2 regions of the Paenibacillus sp. FSL M8-0228 genome follow, and region 2 is predicted to be linked to the other one. Evidence: a T-box and tRNA genes for the amino acid it is inferred to sense, from the RefSeq annotation. Region 2 holds a T-box; the other holds one or more tRNA genes.
What was found. The T-box of region 2 lies ahead of leuS (leucine--tRNA ligase). A T-box ahead of a tRNA ligase gene usually reads a tRNA of that ligase, here a tRNA-Leu.
Positions count from the first base shown of each region.

Region 1 (7,881 bases), 1.9 Mb from region 2:
CCGCTTCTGGATGACGTTCTCGGACAATTATCTGAATCATTTGAATGTACTTCAAAACGTAGGCATGACTTCGATCGAGCCTATTGATTACGAAGGACAACAAATCATTCCACTGCAATTCCTGAAGGCTATTTTGCCAGATCCGGCTTCTCTGGGTCCAAGAACAAAAGGCAAAACAAACATTGGTTGCATCATCCAAGGTGTGAAAGATGGAAAACCAAAAACGTATTATGTTTACAATGTTTGTGATCATGAGGAATGTTATGCAGAGGTTGGCTCCCAAGCCATTTCTTACACAACTGGTGTTCCTGCCATGATCGGCGCCATGCTTATCATCAAAGGTCTCTGGAAAAAGCCAGGCGTTTACAACGTTGAGGAATTTGATCCAGATCCATTTATGGAAGCCCTAAATAAACACGGATTGCCATGGCAAGAGAACTTTACGCCAACGTTGCTTGATTGAGGTCTGCGATGAATATTGATATTACAGGACTTCCATCACCTTGTTATCTTGTTGACGAAAGACTTCTTGTCAAAAACCTTGAGGTTTTAAATTCCGTTCAAGAACGGACAGGCTGCAGTATTTTGCTCGCTCTTAAGGGATTTTCGATGTTTTCGACCTTTCCTCTGGTTGGCAAATACTTAAAAGGGGTAACCTCCAGTTCGTTGTTCGAAGCTAGACTTGGTCGCGAAAAAATGGACAAGGAAGTTCACGTATACGCACCTGCTTATGTTGACAGTGAATTTGATGAGCTATTGGAGTATGTTGACCATATTGTTTTCAACTCCTTTGATCAACTGAAACGCTACAAAAGCAGAGTGCAAGGCGTAACTTCCAAAAAAATCGACATCGGCATTCGGGTTAATCCGGAATATTCGGAAATCGAAACGCCGTTGTATGATCCTTGCTACAACAACTCCAGAATGGGTGTGACTCTGGCTAACTTTAGACCTGAGGATCTGGATGGCGTGGACGGTATTCATTTTCATACGATGTGTGAACAGAATTCAGATACGCTGGAGCGCACCATTAAAGTCGTGGATGAGAAATTCGGGCCATACATTAAAAACATGAAATGGCTCAATTTCGGCGGCGGTCACCATATTACCAGAGAAGACTATGATCTGGACACGCTGGTACGCTGTATTCAATATTTTCAGGATAAATATGGTGTGCAGGTTTATCTGGAGCCGGGCGAAGCTATTGCTTTGAATACTGGATATCTGGTGGCTACTGTATTGGATACGATGAAGAACGGAATGGATATTGCCATTCTGGATACTTCGGCTGAATGTCATATGCCTGATGTGCTGGCTATGCCTTACCGCCCGAATATCATTGATGCAGGCAAACCTGGTGAGTATGCACATACTTATAGACTTGGTGGGCTTACGTGCTTGGCCGGAGATGTAATTGGAGACTATTCCTTTAAAGAGCCATTGAAGCCAGGAGACAAGCTTGTATTCTGCGATATGGCCCATTACACCATGGTCAAAAACCACATGTTCAACGGAGTCAACCTGCCAGCCATCGCCAGCTACAACGACGAAGAAGGCATTAAGGTAATCCGTCAGTTTTCCTACGAGGACTTTAGCTCTCGTTTGTCGTAAGAAATAGATGTGATTAAATGACTGTACCGAAGAATGAATGAACTACAAAAGCCTCGCCCCTTGAGATAGGGGCGAGGCTTTTTTGTATAGGAAACTGAATTAGTATCTTTATTCCTCAATTTTGGCGGAAATCTTGTACCAGAACAATTGACCGATTTCGTAGCCTGGCACTCCCACTTCTAAGTAGTACTCTTTGCCAGCCTCAAGTTTTTTACCTAAAGTATTCTGTCCTTCTTCTGTTGTTTTAATCATATGACCATCGCTATCTGTTAGAGTCAAATTTAACCATGCATTAGGATACTTATCCCCTTCAATTTTAAAATCAACCCACTTGGTCTGAAAAGCTTTAAATTTATACATATCGTAAGTATCATAGTCTCTTCCTTCAATGAGTTCCCCTATGGTTCCGTATATATCACTACCTAGCCAAACTTCGCTGGCCTTATCATACCAATTGTTAGGCTCCCTGTCAGTTCCATTACCGAAGAGTTGGTTGGTTTCCTTTGCAACTGGTACAGAATCTGCTTCTGCAGCTAAAGCGACACTGGCAGTAGTACTCAACATAAGTGTAAGACCTAATGAAGCTAATAATGTTTTTTTCATGAATAAGAGCCCTCACTTTTTTGGTTTATATTCATTAAGTATACATATTAATTTTAGGTTGTTATTCTATACCATTCACTAAATAATCATATACAAAAAAGAAATAACAATACGTGAGTATAATAGAATTCTTGTTATAAGATGGTGATTTTCCATGATGCAGAAGCTTATACCAGCCATAAGCACGGAGAAGGTGTTAGCGTTCATCCGTAGTTCTCCTACGAGGATAGCTGCGTTTGTGGTAAGACAGGAGTTGTTAAAAGTGGTAAAAATGTGGTCCTGAAAAAGGATCGTGTTTTTTTGTTAACTTCAATTTATCCTTTGATCTACTTGATCGTAGAAGTAATTTTATAGTCGAATAATTGTCCTAACTCAGCACCGGGTGTTTCTACGACCAGGTAGTACCATTTGCCAGCTTCAAGATTTTTACCTAAAGAGTATTCACGATCATTTGCATATCTAATGAAGTGTCCGTTACTGTCAGCCAAACCAAGTCTCAGCCATGTATTAGGGTATATGTCCCCTTGAATATTAAATTGATACCAACCAGACTGAAAGGCTTTAAACTTATAATAATCGGTATTGTCATAACCTCCATCAATGTGTTTGCCTATTTCCCCATAGATGTCGTCTCCTGCCAGTATTTCACTAGCTTCATCGAACCAGTTATTAGGCTCTCTGTCAGTCCCATTTCCAAAGAGCTGGATAGATTCCTTTTGTAAAGCGGGTGCTCCTTCTTGAGCTTCTTGAGCAGATGCAACAGCGGAGGATGTGCTTAATAGAAGTGCAAGACCTAGTGTGGAAAAAACTGCCTTTTTCATTTAATAATCTCTTCCCTTCTTTTGTTTTGTGGGATATATATGATATATTACTAATCCCATCCAGTATTATATAGTGTATTACAATAAATTGGAATAATAAACGAAAATATATATTTTTTTGTCACAATTATGTGTTTTTACAAATTTATTCACCGAACTTCGACATATAAATTGACCAACTTGCTGTATACTATAAAGTTCCATCTTAATATGCTTTCATGAAAAGGGGCATTCTATTTTAGAGGTAACAGAAGCTATGTTATACTCAATAATTGGAGGTGGAAAAATGTTCGACCCGACGGTTTTTGATAATTTAAAAGTGGCTATGGAAAATGCGGTTTACGATCTGGATAATTTGGATTCACGTATTGACATTACTCAGCGGATCGATAGATTGGAAATGTCTGTGATGTCGCGTGAATTTGGCGTACAGTTCAGACTGAGGGAACAGCCGGATGTGATGGCAGAACTTCAACTAAAGATGGATTTAAACAACTTGGCTGCGGAAATTTTGGAAATCAAAGATCAAATTCCGGGATGTGTCTTGTTGCTGAGTTTTTACATGGAAATTCGTGATATTGAGTCACAATGCAGGCGGATTGAAAATATACTGACCGAAATTTGGAAGCCCGATCTTCGATCGGTACAAACGCTTAGTCAGATTTACGGAGAGAAGACACCTACATACCAAAATAGGATTGAACTCCGATTTTCCAGACAAATTAATGAAGATCAGATGGAGGATATTCCAGAGTTATTGGAACATATGTTGCTGACACTTATGGAATTAAACAAGGTCTAAACATCCCTCTTCCTCTTAATAAAGACAGCCTGTCATTTGGGGGATTTAGAGGTAAAGGAGCTAGGAATATATGATAAATGAACACGATTTTTCTGAAATATATGCGATTATGGAGTCTTCTTTTCCAGCATCAGAATGCAGGACGTTTGAGGCTCAAAAGGCTTTACTGAAGCATCCAAGCTATCGTATTATCACTGAAAAGAATGAGCAGGGCAAGGCAGTGGCTTTTTTGGCAGGCTGGGAATTCGCGCATTTTCGGTTTGTAGAGCACATTGCGGTAGATTCCCGTATACGAGGTGGCGGATTAGGCAAAAAACTCATGAGTAGTTTTATCTCACAGTCTGATAAACCGGTAGTACTGGAGGTTGAGCCACCAGGGGATGAATGGACACGGAGAAGGATTGGTTTTTACGAACGTTTGGGGTTTCATCTAAACCATTTTGACTATGTACAACCCCCATTAAGAGAAGGACAGGCTGATCTGCGGCTTCAAATTATGAGCTATCCAGGTGCGCTGGCTGAACAGGATTTTGCTCCGTTTAAAAAGATTTTATATACCGAGGTTTATGGGCTTAAATAAGAGACTACATAGTCAGTTGTATTAAATAAAAGCAAAAGGCTCTGCTTAAGCCGTATTTCTACGGGAGCAGAGCCTTTGTGCTATAAAGCTGTTGGTGCTTCATTATTGTTAATGTTGTGTCCATTTCATCACGAATTCTTTCTCGTCAGTTTCGGTATCTACAGATTCCTCTTGAATGGTAAATCCATTTTTAGTGTAAAAGTTAAATGCTTTCGTGTTTGACTGGTACACCTTTAATTGAATCTCATCATGTTGCTCCTTAACCCAATCTAATAGTAACTTGCCGTAGCCCTTTCTTTGAGAATCAACACGTATAAATAGAGCCGCCAAGTATCCATCCAACATGGAAACGAAGCCGCCGATGCTATGATCATCTTGTATGATAACGTAGTTTTGAGCGAGGGGAAGGTACCTGTTCTCCATCTCAGTAGCTTGTGATGCCCAATACTGCGGAGCAATAAAATGGTGGGCTTCTACGGAAGCATCCAGCCAGATGGCTGCCAGTTCCTTGAACTCTTCTACATTCGCGGGTCTAATCGACATCGTAACGCCTCTTTTCACAGTATGTAATCCTATTCCGATAGTCAAGTATGAGAAAGATGTTGTTGAAATAAAAAAGACCGTCCGAGGACGGTCTTTCTACCCGTGGCGCTTAATTAAAGCTTTGATCCGTATCCCGCGCCTCCGTTAACTCTGTAAATTAGAGAATAACGGACCGGGTAAGGGATACGTTCAACATGTGATTATTGATGTTGACGCACCTCCTTTCCTGATGAACCCATTTTACCATATCTGGTTTGTGATATCCAGTGATTTTCTTATATTTACGGGAATGATTCATAGAAAATATAAGATAAAAATAGCTTGATTTTATGTTCTATGGAAGATATAATCTAAATTACCGTGATTGAAAAACATCGGTGTGAATACATAATATGCGGTCGTGGCGGAATTGGCAGACGCGCACGGTTCAGGTCCGTGTGGGCTAACCCCCCGTGGAGGTTCGAGTCCTCTCGACCGCATCATGCCTAACATTTACAGGTTCTTGGATTGGCTGGATGCCACCAAGAGCCTGTTTTTATATGGGTAAGATGCGTGTACTATTATAACTATTTTATTTATACTGAAATATATATTTGATATAATCCTTTGCACTCTGATTAATGTCTTCGTCACTTGCTTGAAACGAGGCTCCAAAGACAGCGAAATAGGGTAATGTTATGGCGCCAACATGTACTGCGCTTGCTTTAAAAGGTGCTATAACTTCATCAACAGTGAAAGAAACGGAACCAGTAGGTAAGTAATTTTCTTTTTTATCGCCAATGGACATGGCTATCCCTAGCTTCTTTCCTTTTAACTTATCACCTTGTGAACCATAAGCCCATCCGTGAGTAAAAACATCATCGAACCACTTTTTTAATAAAGGTGGGTAACTATACCAATATAAAGGGAATTGAAATATGATATTACTATGTTTTTCAAGTAACTTTTGCTCTCTCAAAACATCAATGCTCCAGTTTGGATACTCTTTATAAATCTCATGAATAGTAATTTCATTGGTATACTGAAGTAATTCTTGTTTCCATCTTTGATTTACTCTGGAATCTTCAATATTCGGATGTGCTAAAATCACGAGAGTTTTCATCATAAATCACCTTTCTTACATAGCATCATTTGTTTTTTGTTGGTACGTCTTATTATTCTGTACGCTATAAAAAAAGTAAATACACACAATAAAGTAATATAGTTACTAGAAAGTGTGCATGGTACTTAGAGTAAATATATGGGATTATAGAATTAATCAGATCAACTTAGTTATTTTAGCGTTGAAGAGGTGGTCGTATGAAACAATATAATTTAGGCATAGAAGCAACACTTGAGATCATCGGAGGTAAGTGGAAATCCTTAATCATATGCTTACTAATGTCTGGTAGAAAGAGGACAAGTGAATTACAGCGCAGTATTCCAGGCGTTTCTCAAAAGGTTCTTATACAGCAGCTCCGTGAACTTGAGAAGGATGGCATCATTGGCAGACATGTGTATAATCAGATGCCTCCAAAAGTGGAGTATTATATAACGGAATATGGTATAACAGCAAATGAAATAATTGATTTAATGTGTTCTTGGGGAAGAGCTAATATCAAAATAAGACAACAGCAAGGAGAAGATGTGATGTTGTTAGAATATGATTCAAAATGAATAGTGGAGTAAAAAAGCGTTATAGACTACGATGTTTGCGGCGGTTTTCTTCGGCTGCCTTCAAGTGCTATGTTATATGTTGAGCCACAAGCTGATTTGCTATATAGTAATGACTGGACAACCATTCCATCCATATTAAATGAATGCCAAAGTAGGGGGACCATTTACAATGATTATTAAACCGAAAATTCGTGGTTTCATATGTACGACTGCACATCCTGCAGGATGTGCGGCTCATGTTAATCGTCAGATCAACTACATCAAAGACAGTACATCAATACAAGGAGCTAAAAAGGTACTTGTGATCGGAGCATCTACTGGATATGGGCTGGCTTCTCGTATTGCTGCGAGCTTTGGGCTGGGAGCGGATACCGTAGGGGTATCCTATGAACGTCCCGCATCAGAGGGGCGCACGGCTTCAGCAGGCTGGTATAATACAGTAGCCTTTGAAAGAGCGGCCAGAGCAGCTGGCTACATAGCAGAAAGCATTAATGGAGATGCTTTTTCTCATGAAATTAAGCAGGAGACATTGAAGCTGGTAAAGGAAAAGCTGGGCAAGGTAGACCTGATTGTGTATAGTGTCGCTTCACCGCGACGGACACATCCCGATACGGGTGAAACCTTTAATTCCGTTCTCAAGCCTATCGGACAGTCTTTTTCTAATAAAACAGTGAATACGAATACAGGTGTCGTATCAGAAATTACGCTGGAACCGGCTACGCAGGAGGAAATTGAGAACACCATTACGGTAATGGGTGGCGAAGATTGGTCCTTGTGGCTAAAAGCGTTGGAAGAAGCTGATCTGCTGGCTGAAGGGGTAACCACACTGGCTTACTCGTATATTGGTCCCGAAATTACGGAGGCTATCTATCGTAAAGGAACCATTGGCCAAGCTAAAAATGATTTGGAAGCTACAGCACATACTCTAACAAAGCAACTGGAACGTTATCATGGAAAAGCCTACGTTTCTGTGAATAAAGCTTTGGTTACACAATCCAGTTCGGCTATTCCAGTCGTACCATTGTATATTTCTTTGCTGTTTAAGGTCATGAAGGAAAAGGGACTGCACGAGGGATGTATTGAGCAGGCACAACGTCTGTTCGAGACGCTATACAGTGGGTCCACTGTGGAAACGGATGAAGAAGGACGCATCCGTCTGGATAACTGGGAAATGAGAGACGATGTGCAGCAGGCTGTCAAAGTAGCTTGGTCTGAAATCACTACAGAAAATGTATCTGAATTGGGCGATCTCGAACAATACCGTC
Region 1 is NZ_JBBOXA010000001.1:1,924,351-1,932,231, forward strand. Features, by position in the region: gene MKY98_RS09015 (saccharopine dehydrogenase family protein) at 1-463, shown strand, start outside; gene nspC (carboxynorspermidine decarboxylase) at 472-1,611, shown strand; gene MKY98_RS09025 (hypothetical protein) at 1,720-2,214, opposite strand; gene MKY98_RS09030 (hypothetical protein) at 2,541-3,035, opposite strand; gene MKY98_RS09035 (hypothetical protein) at 3,322-3,837, shown strand; gene MKY98_RS09040 (GNAT family N-acetyltransferase) at 3,908-4,417, shown strand; gene MKY98_RS09045 (N-acetyltransferase) at 4,526-4,960, opposite strand; tRNA gene MKY98_RS09050 (tRNA-Leu) at 5,355-5,439, shown strand; gene MKY98_RS09055 (NAD(P)H-dependent oxidoreductase) at 5,532-6,062, opposite strand; gene MKY98_RS09060 (winged helix-turn-helix transcriptional regulator) at 6,260-6,616, shown strand; gene fabV (enoyl-ACP reductase FabV) at 6,786-7,881, shown strand, end outside.
Region 1: it has a tRNA-Leu gene. The T-box ahead of leuS (leucine--tRNA ligase) is inferred to sense a tRNA for this amino acid. The anticodon was not compared.

Region 2 (7,881 bases):
TGAAGGAGATTTTGTACCTCTTCATGTAAAACCGGATCAGCTGGAAGATGCCATGAAGGGGATTCGCGCTTTGCATTTCCGCGGAGTCAATGTGACGATTCCCCATAAAGTCGAGGTTATGAAATATCTGGATGAGATTGATGAAGGTGCCAGACTCATTGGCGCTGTCAATACGATAGTAAATGATAATGGACGGCTTAAGGGGTATAACACGGACGGAATTGGCTACGTACGTTCCCTCAAAGAAGAGACTTCTGTTGAGTTGAAGGGAGCAAGAATTGCTGTGCTTGGAGCCGGAGGGGCTGCTCGTGGCGTGATTCATGCTCTGTTGGAGGAGCAGCCGGAATCGGTCATTATTTTGAACCGAACACGTGACAAAGCTGAGCAACTGGCATTAGAGTGGACGACGGAAGCGATCCCAGTGAGGGGTTATTCCAACGAGGATGCCAAGAGCGTGCTCGCCACAGTGAATGTTTTGATTAACACAACCTCGGTGGGAATGTCTCCTTTATCGGATGAACTTCCACTGGAAACGAGCTTGATTCCGGAGGGAATCATTGTGAGTGATTTGATCTACAACCCGTTGGAAACGAGACTTTTACAGGAAAGCCGTGAACAGCGCGGCTGCACTGTACATGGGGGCTTGGGCATGTTCGTGTACCAGGGGGCTGTGGCTTTTGAGTATTTTACAGGGGTTGTCCCTGCTGTAGAGCAAATGAGAGCGGCTGTGCTGAGTAGCCTGTCGTAAGTAAGAGGGTACATTAAAATTATGGAAATGCTGCATTGCATATGTGGCGACGAAGGGGTTAAATATACATGTTAACAGGTAAACAAAAAAGATATCTGCGCTCAATGGCGCATCATTTGGACCCGGTTTTTCAAGTAGGCAAAAACGGTACGAATGAGCATCTTATGCGTCACATCAACGATGCGATTGAAAAGCGTGAGCTGATGAAAGTACAAATTTTGAACAACTGTTTGGACGACAAGCATGAAATTGCGGAAGAACTGGCCGCGGAGACAGGTTCTGAGCTTGTACAGATCATCGGGAGCACTATTATTTTGTACAAAGAATCCCGTGACCATAAGGAAATTGAGTTGCCTAGAGGATAACATGCGGGGAGAAAATTATGAAAATCGGTATTATGGGTGGTACATTTGACCCGATTCATATTGGACATCTGCTGGCTGGAGAAGCGGCAAGAGATGCCTATGGGCTAGATCAAGTATGGTTTATGCCTTCTCATATTCCTCCGCACAAGCATCAGGCGGGGGCGAGCGGTAAAGAGCGTCTGGAGATGACGAGTGAAGCGGTGGCGGGTCATCCTGCTTTTGAAGTGCTGGATATTGAAGTGCTTCGCGGGGGAGTATCCTATACCATTGACACGATCAAGGAGCTTCAGGAGTTGCATTCTGCTGTGGATTTTTATTTTATTATTGGTGCGGATATGGTGAACTACTTGCCTCATTGGCAGGGAATTGAGGAACTGGCGCAGCGAATTTGTTTTATTGGTGTTCGGCGACCAGGATTCCAGCTTGCAATGGATGAGTTGCCACATTATTTGCAGGACAAGGTACTGTTGGCAGATATGCCAGTGGTGGACATTTCGTCCACGGATATTCGAGAGCGTGCTGCGGAAGGGCGCACTATCCGTTATCTTGTGCCTGATCGAGTGCATGACTATATTACAAGGGGCGGTTTGTATGAAGTACAGCCGTGAGCAATTAATGGAAGCCGTATCTGGTCAAATGCCTGAAAAACGCTGGAAGCACACACTAGGTGTTATGCATACCTCAGTGGAGCTTGCGAAGCGTTATGGAGTAGATCCGGATAAGGCCGAACTGGCGGCTATTTTGCATGATGTAGCGAAATATTGGCCTGTTCAGCAGATGGAAGAGGTGATTCGCAGTCATCCCGAATGTGATCAGGAGCTTTTGGAACATGACAAGCAGCTCTGGCATTCAGAGGTAGGATACTGCGTTGCAGCAAGAGATTACGGAGTGGATGATTCTGAAATAAGGAATGCGATCCGCTGGCATACGTCAGGACGCGTAGGTATGAGCCTGCTGGACAAAGTCGTGTGTCTCGCTGATTACATCGAACCGGGACGGGATTTTCCCGGGGTTGAGCATATCCGCAAACAGGCAAACAAAAGTTTGGAGCAGGGCCTTGTCGCTGGATTTGACTCCACAATTTCATTGTTGCTGGAGAAGAAAAAGGTTATTTTTCCACTGACAGTCTTGTCGCGCAATGACTTGATTCAACAACTAAAACAGAGAAAAACGGAGGTTCATGAATGACCCTAACTAATGAGCAATTAATGCAAACAGCGGTTGATGCCGCAAATGATAAAAAAGCAATGAATATTGTCGCACTGGATTTGCGGGGAATATCACTAGTAGCTGATTATTTTGTCATCTGCCACGGTAATTCGGATACACAGGTACAGGCGATTGCAACAGAAATTCGCAAACGCGCTCATGATGAAGGTGTAACTATCAAAGGAATCGAAGGGATGGATTCCGCCCGTTGGGTTCTAATGGATTTGGGGGATGTCGTAGTGCATGTCTTCCATCGCGACGAGCGCGAATATTACAACATTGAACGACTCTGGTCGGATGCTAAGGTTGTGGAAAAGGTATGAGTTTGATCGCCGGTACTTATGTCACCATTATGGTGGATCGTGAGGTATCTCCTTTCGGCTACTTTCTCACTGTTGGTGAGCAGGATGTGCTGCTGCACTATACGGAGCTGACACGTGAAATTGAAGTTGGTGAACGGTTGGAGGTATTTATTTTTCACGATACAGAGGACCGTTTGGCCGCAACCATGAAAAAGCCGTTCTTGTCGTTGGGCGAAATGGCTAAGCTTGAGGTGGCCGATGTGCATCCGCGTTTGGGTTGTTTCCTGGAGATGGGATTGGGTCGTCAGCTTTTGCTGCCGATTCGTGAGTTGCCAGAAAACCGAGATTTGCATCCTCGGGTGGGCGACTACGTGTATGCCATTATGGAGCATGACAAGCAAGGCAGATTGCGGGCTAAGCTGGCAGGGGAACAGGAACTGGCTCCGTTGTGCTTCCACGCCCCTGATTCGTGGCTGAATACGTGGGTGCAGGCGACTGTGTACAAGCCGCTTCAAATGGGCACATTCGTTCTGGTGGACGGAGGTGTGCTTGGTTTTGGCGCGATTGGGATGATTCACTCCTCAGAACGCAACCGGATGCTTCGCTTGGGCGAAGAGGTTAAGGTACGGGTCACGCTTGTTCGCGAAGACGGTCGGGTCAATCTGGCAATGTCGCCACGCAAGGAAGTGGGCCGTGATGAGGATGCGGATCGATTGATTGCTTTTCTGAAAGAGCGTCCGGGCGGCGGTATGCCTTACTCCGACGCAACACCGCCGGATATTATCAAGCAACGGTTTGGTATTAGTAAATCCGCCTTCAAGCGTGCGATGGGCAAGCTGATGAAGGAAGGAATGGTTACACAAAAGGAAAACTGGACCTACCTGGTGGAGAAAATGCCGAAACCGAAGGACGGGAATGGGGAATAAAAAATGGCTTCTTACCGGAAGTTTGCCTATGTGTATGATGAGCTGATGCAGGACATGCCGTACCCGGACTGGTTGCGCTTTGCACGGCAGGCTTGGGATCAGTACGGGATGCCGCATACGGTGGCCGAGCTGGGCTGCGGAACGGGTTCAATTACGATTCCCCTGGTTAACTCAGGGTTCGAAGTGGCTGGAATCGACTTATCCTCTGACATGCTGGCAGTAGCCCGTCGCAAAATGGAAACCACTCCACAGGGACAGCGATTGTTTCGTGAGGGAAGCGTTCGCTGGATACAGCAGGATATGAGAGAATGGATTTTACCCGAGCCTGTGGATTCTGTAATTTCTTTTTGCGATTGTCTGAATTACTTGTTGGAGGAAGAAGATATCATTTCTACTTTTCGCAGAACGCATGTTGGTCTGAAGCCTGGCGGAACCTTTTTGTTCGATGTGCATCATCCCCAGACGTTTTTACGTTATGATGAAGAGCAGCCTTTCGTACTGGACGAACGCTCTATCTCATATATCTGGACATGTGCGTTGGACACTCCCCGTTGTGAAATTGAGCATCATCTTAGTATCTTTGCGAAAGCAGAACATGAAGGACGCGATCTATACCAGCGTTTCGAGGAAATACATGTACAACGTGCCTATGACCCAGACTGGATGAAGGCAGAATTGTCCAAAGCGGGTTTTCGCGATGTGAAGGTATATGCGGATTTTGAATGGGTAGAAGCAGAAGATGACGCGGCGAGACTGTTTTATGTTGCTGTAAAATAGCAAAGATTCATTGAACGAATATGGGAAAAAAAAGACGCTTTTCATGATGACATGAAGGGCGTCTTTTTGCACTTATATATTCACTTTATAGTTCAACTGAAGCTCATCACCCGGTACACCCCGAATGCCCCAGTTCTGTTTGGGTGTTTCAAATATAGTAATCTCAAGATCCTGTGGAGAAATACCCAAAAGATCGTTAATTCTTTGGAATAACAGGCTAATGAGTTGCTTCTTAGCTTCTATCGTTCTGCCTTCAAAGATACTGATTTCAATAATGGTGTACGCCTCAGAGCGACCATCGGCATATATAAAATCTTCCTGATCCATAGGAAAAAAACGATGAAACCTCTTGTCAGGAGGATATTTGAACGCATCCACCACAGCAGAATGAATCACCTCTGAAAGTTGCTTTTTGATTGGATTTAGAGTCTCTTTTATTCCGTAAATTTTAATTTGTGCCATGTCTCAGCTCACCTTTCTTATCTCAACTCATCTCAGCTTGAAGCGATTTAACTCGGAATTATTATAAAACATTCGTATGCATGTGTCATGAAAATTTAGTATGGAGAGGGCTCTTAACACCAAAGGTAGTCCTTATTTGACTTTTTTCGCGGTTTTCAATATAATAGTGCCATTATTAACGGTTAAACAATCGCTGATGAGGAATAGTAGCTTTGTCTGGACATGTAGAGAGCCGGCGGGTGGTGCAAGCCGGTTGACAGCACAAAGTGAACTCGCCTCGGAGATATGCGTCCAACGCAGGAACGCCCTATACTGGTGCTTGTATCCTGTTATTAACCCGCATCGGATCACCTCCGTTATCAGGTGCAAAGGGAGTAGAACGCGAAGAACGCTTTCTGCTAACTAGGGTGGTACCACGGGAATATAACCTCTCGTCCCTAGCGCTGACACGCTACGGGATGCAGAGGTTTTTTTGTTGCATACCGTTTGAGGAGGAAAAGACAATGACAGACACACAGCCGAAGCACGGCTATCAACCGCAAAGTATTGAACCAAAATGGCAGAAATATTGGGATGAGAACAAGACGTTCCGCACCGGGGAAGAACCGGGCAAACCGAAGTTTTATGCTTTGGATATGTTTCCGTACCCATCTGGAGCCGGCCTGCATGTAGGCCACCCGGAGGGCTACACAGCTACGGATATTGTTTCACGTTATAAAAGAATGCGCGGCTACAACGTACTGCATCCGATGGGTTGGGACGCCTTCGGTCTGCCTGCGGAGCAGCATGCGCTGGATACAGGGGAGCACCCACGCGAAATTACGGTGAAAAACGTAAATAACTTCCGCCGTCAAATCAAATCGCTCGGCTTCTCCTACGACTGGGATCGTGAAATCAGCACGACGGATCCTGATTATTACAAATGGACACAATGGATCTTCATCCAGCTGTACAAGCGCGGCCTTGCATATGTAGCTGAAGTACCTGTGAACTGGTGCCCAGCGCTGGGAACGGTGCTGGCGAATGAAGAAGTTATTGACGGTAAGAGTGAGCGTGGCGGTCATCCGGTCGTCCGTAAACCAATGCGTCAATGGATGCTGAAAATTACGGAATACGCGGATCGTCTGCTGGATGATCTGGAGGAACTGGATTGGTCTGAGAGTATTAAGGATATGCAACGGAACTGGATCGGTAAGTCTACCGGGGCAGAGGTTCGTTTTCCGATTGAAGGCTATGACGAGCAACTCACAGTATTTACAACTCGCCCAGATACACTGTTCGGCGCAAGCTACTGTGTGCTGGCACCAGAGCAGGAATTGGTGGATATTATCACTACGCCTGAGCAAAAGGATGCTGTACAACAGTACCGTGAACAAGCTGCTCGTAAAAGCGATCTGGAGCGTACGGATCTGGCCAAGGATAAAACAGGCGTATTCACAGGAGCTTATGCAGTGAACCCAGTGAACGGCGAAAAGCTGCCGATCTGGATTGCTGACTATGTACTGGCAGGCTACGGAACTGGAGCGATTATGGCTGTACCTGCTCACGATACGCGTGACTGGGAATTTGCCAAGCAATTCGGATTGAATATCATTGAGGTTGTCCAAGGTGGAGATGTGGCTAATGAGCCATATACTGAGGATGGACCGCACGTGAATTCAGGCCCGCTGAATGGACTTACCAACGAGGACGCGATTCCGAAGATGATTGAATGGCTGGAAGCCGAGGGCAAAGGACACGGCAAAGTCACCTACCGCCTGCGTGACTGGCTGTTCAGCCGTCAACGCTATTGGGGCGAGCCGATTCCGGTAATTCATCTGGAGGATGGAACGATCAAAACGGTTCCTGAGGACCAACTTCCGCTCGTACTGCCGGAGATGGACAATATTAAGCCTTCAGGTACAGGTGAATCCCCGCTGGCGAACGCAACAGATTGGGTGGAAACCATTGATCCTGAGACAGGTATGAAAGCACGTCGCGAGACGAATACAATGCCACAATGGGCAGGAAGTTGCTGGTATTACCTGCGCTTTATTGATCCGAAAAATGACAAAGAGCTTGTATCCAAAGAGAAACAACGTGAATGGATGCCTGTTGATTTGTATATTGGCGGAGCTGAACATGCGGTTCTTCACTTGCTATATGCCCGTTTCTGGCATAAGGTATTGTATGATATCGGCGTAGTGGAAACGAAAGAGCCTTTTTATAAGCTGGTCAACCAGGGTATGATTTTGGGCAACAACAATGAAAAAATGAGTAAATCACGCGGTAATGTCATTAATCCTGATGATATTGTCAATACGTTTGGCGCCGATACGCTGCGTATTTATGAGATGTTTATGGGGCCGCTGGAAGCGACCAAGCCATGGAATGAGAATGGGGTAGAGGGAGCACATCGTTTTCTGTCCCGCGTATGGCGCCTGTTTGTTTCCGAGGATGGTAGCCTGAACGATAAAATTACAAATGACGGCGGTAGCGATGAGTTCAATCGTACTTGGCATAAAACGCTGAAAAAAGTAACTGAAGATCTGGATGCACTGCGCTTCAATACAGCGATCAGCCAGCTGATGATCTTCACCAACGATGCATATAAAGCAGACCTTCTGCCGCGTGCAGCAATGGAAAACTTCGTGCAAATGCTGTCGCCGCTTGCACCCCATCTGGCCGAGGAATTGTGGCAGCTGCTGGGGCACAATGATAGCATTACCTACGCGGCTTGGCCTGCTTATGATGAAGCATGGACGGTGGACGCCGAAGTGGAAATTGTTGTGCAAGTGAATGGTAAAATTGTGCAGCGTGCAACGATTGCCAAGGATCTTGATGCTAAAGCGATGGAAGCATTCGCTGTGTCGTTGGACAATGTTCAGCAGGCACTGGCCGGCAAAACGATCCGCAAGGTAATTGCTGTTCCAGGTAAGCTGGTTAATATTGTTGCCGGTTAATTGGCTTTAATCCGAAGGAGACATCTATCTTTTGCATGTCCTCTTCATATTTGTTGTGCGTTACCTGTATCAGCTCGGGAAAGACACTATGCAGGCTGATGTCCAACAGTGCGAGAGCTTCGGCGGTAATACCTCCGGGAACCGCTACTC
Region 2 is NZ_JBBOXA010000001.1:3,869,394-3,877,274, reverse strand. Features, by position in the region: gene aroE (shikimate dehydrogenase) at 1-748, shown strand, start outside; gene yhbY (ribosome assembly RNA-binding protein YhbY) at 817-1,113, shown strand; gene nadD (nicotinate-nucleotide adenylyltransferase) at 1,131-1,721, shown strand; gene yqeK (bis(5'-nucleosyl)-tetraphosphatase (symmetrical) YqeK) at 1,705-2,301, shown strand; gene rsfS (ribosome silencing factor) at 2,298-2,645, shown strand; gene MKY98_RS17265 (CvfB family protein) at 2,642-3,550, shown strand; gene MKY98_RS17260 (class I SAM-dependent DNA methyltransferase) at 3,554-4,327, shown strand; gene MKY98_RS17255 (tautomerase family protein) at 4,400-4,789, opposite strand; T-box leader at 4,974-5,231, shown strand; gene leuS (leucine--tRNA ligase) at 5,293-7,731, shown strand; gene comER (late competence protein ComER) at 7,712-7,881, opposite strand, start outside.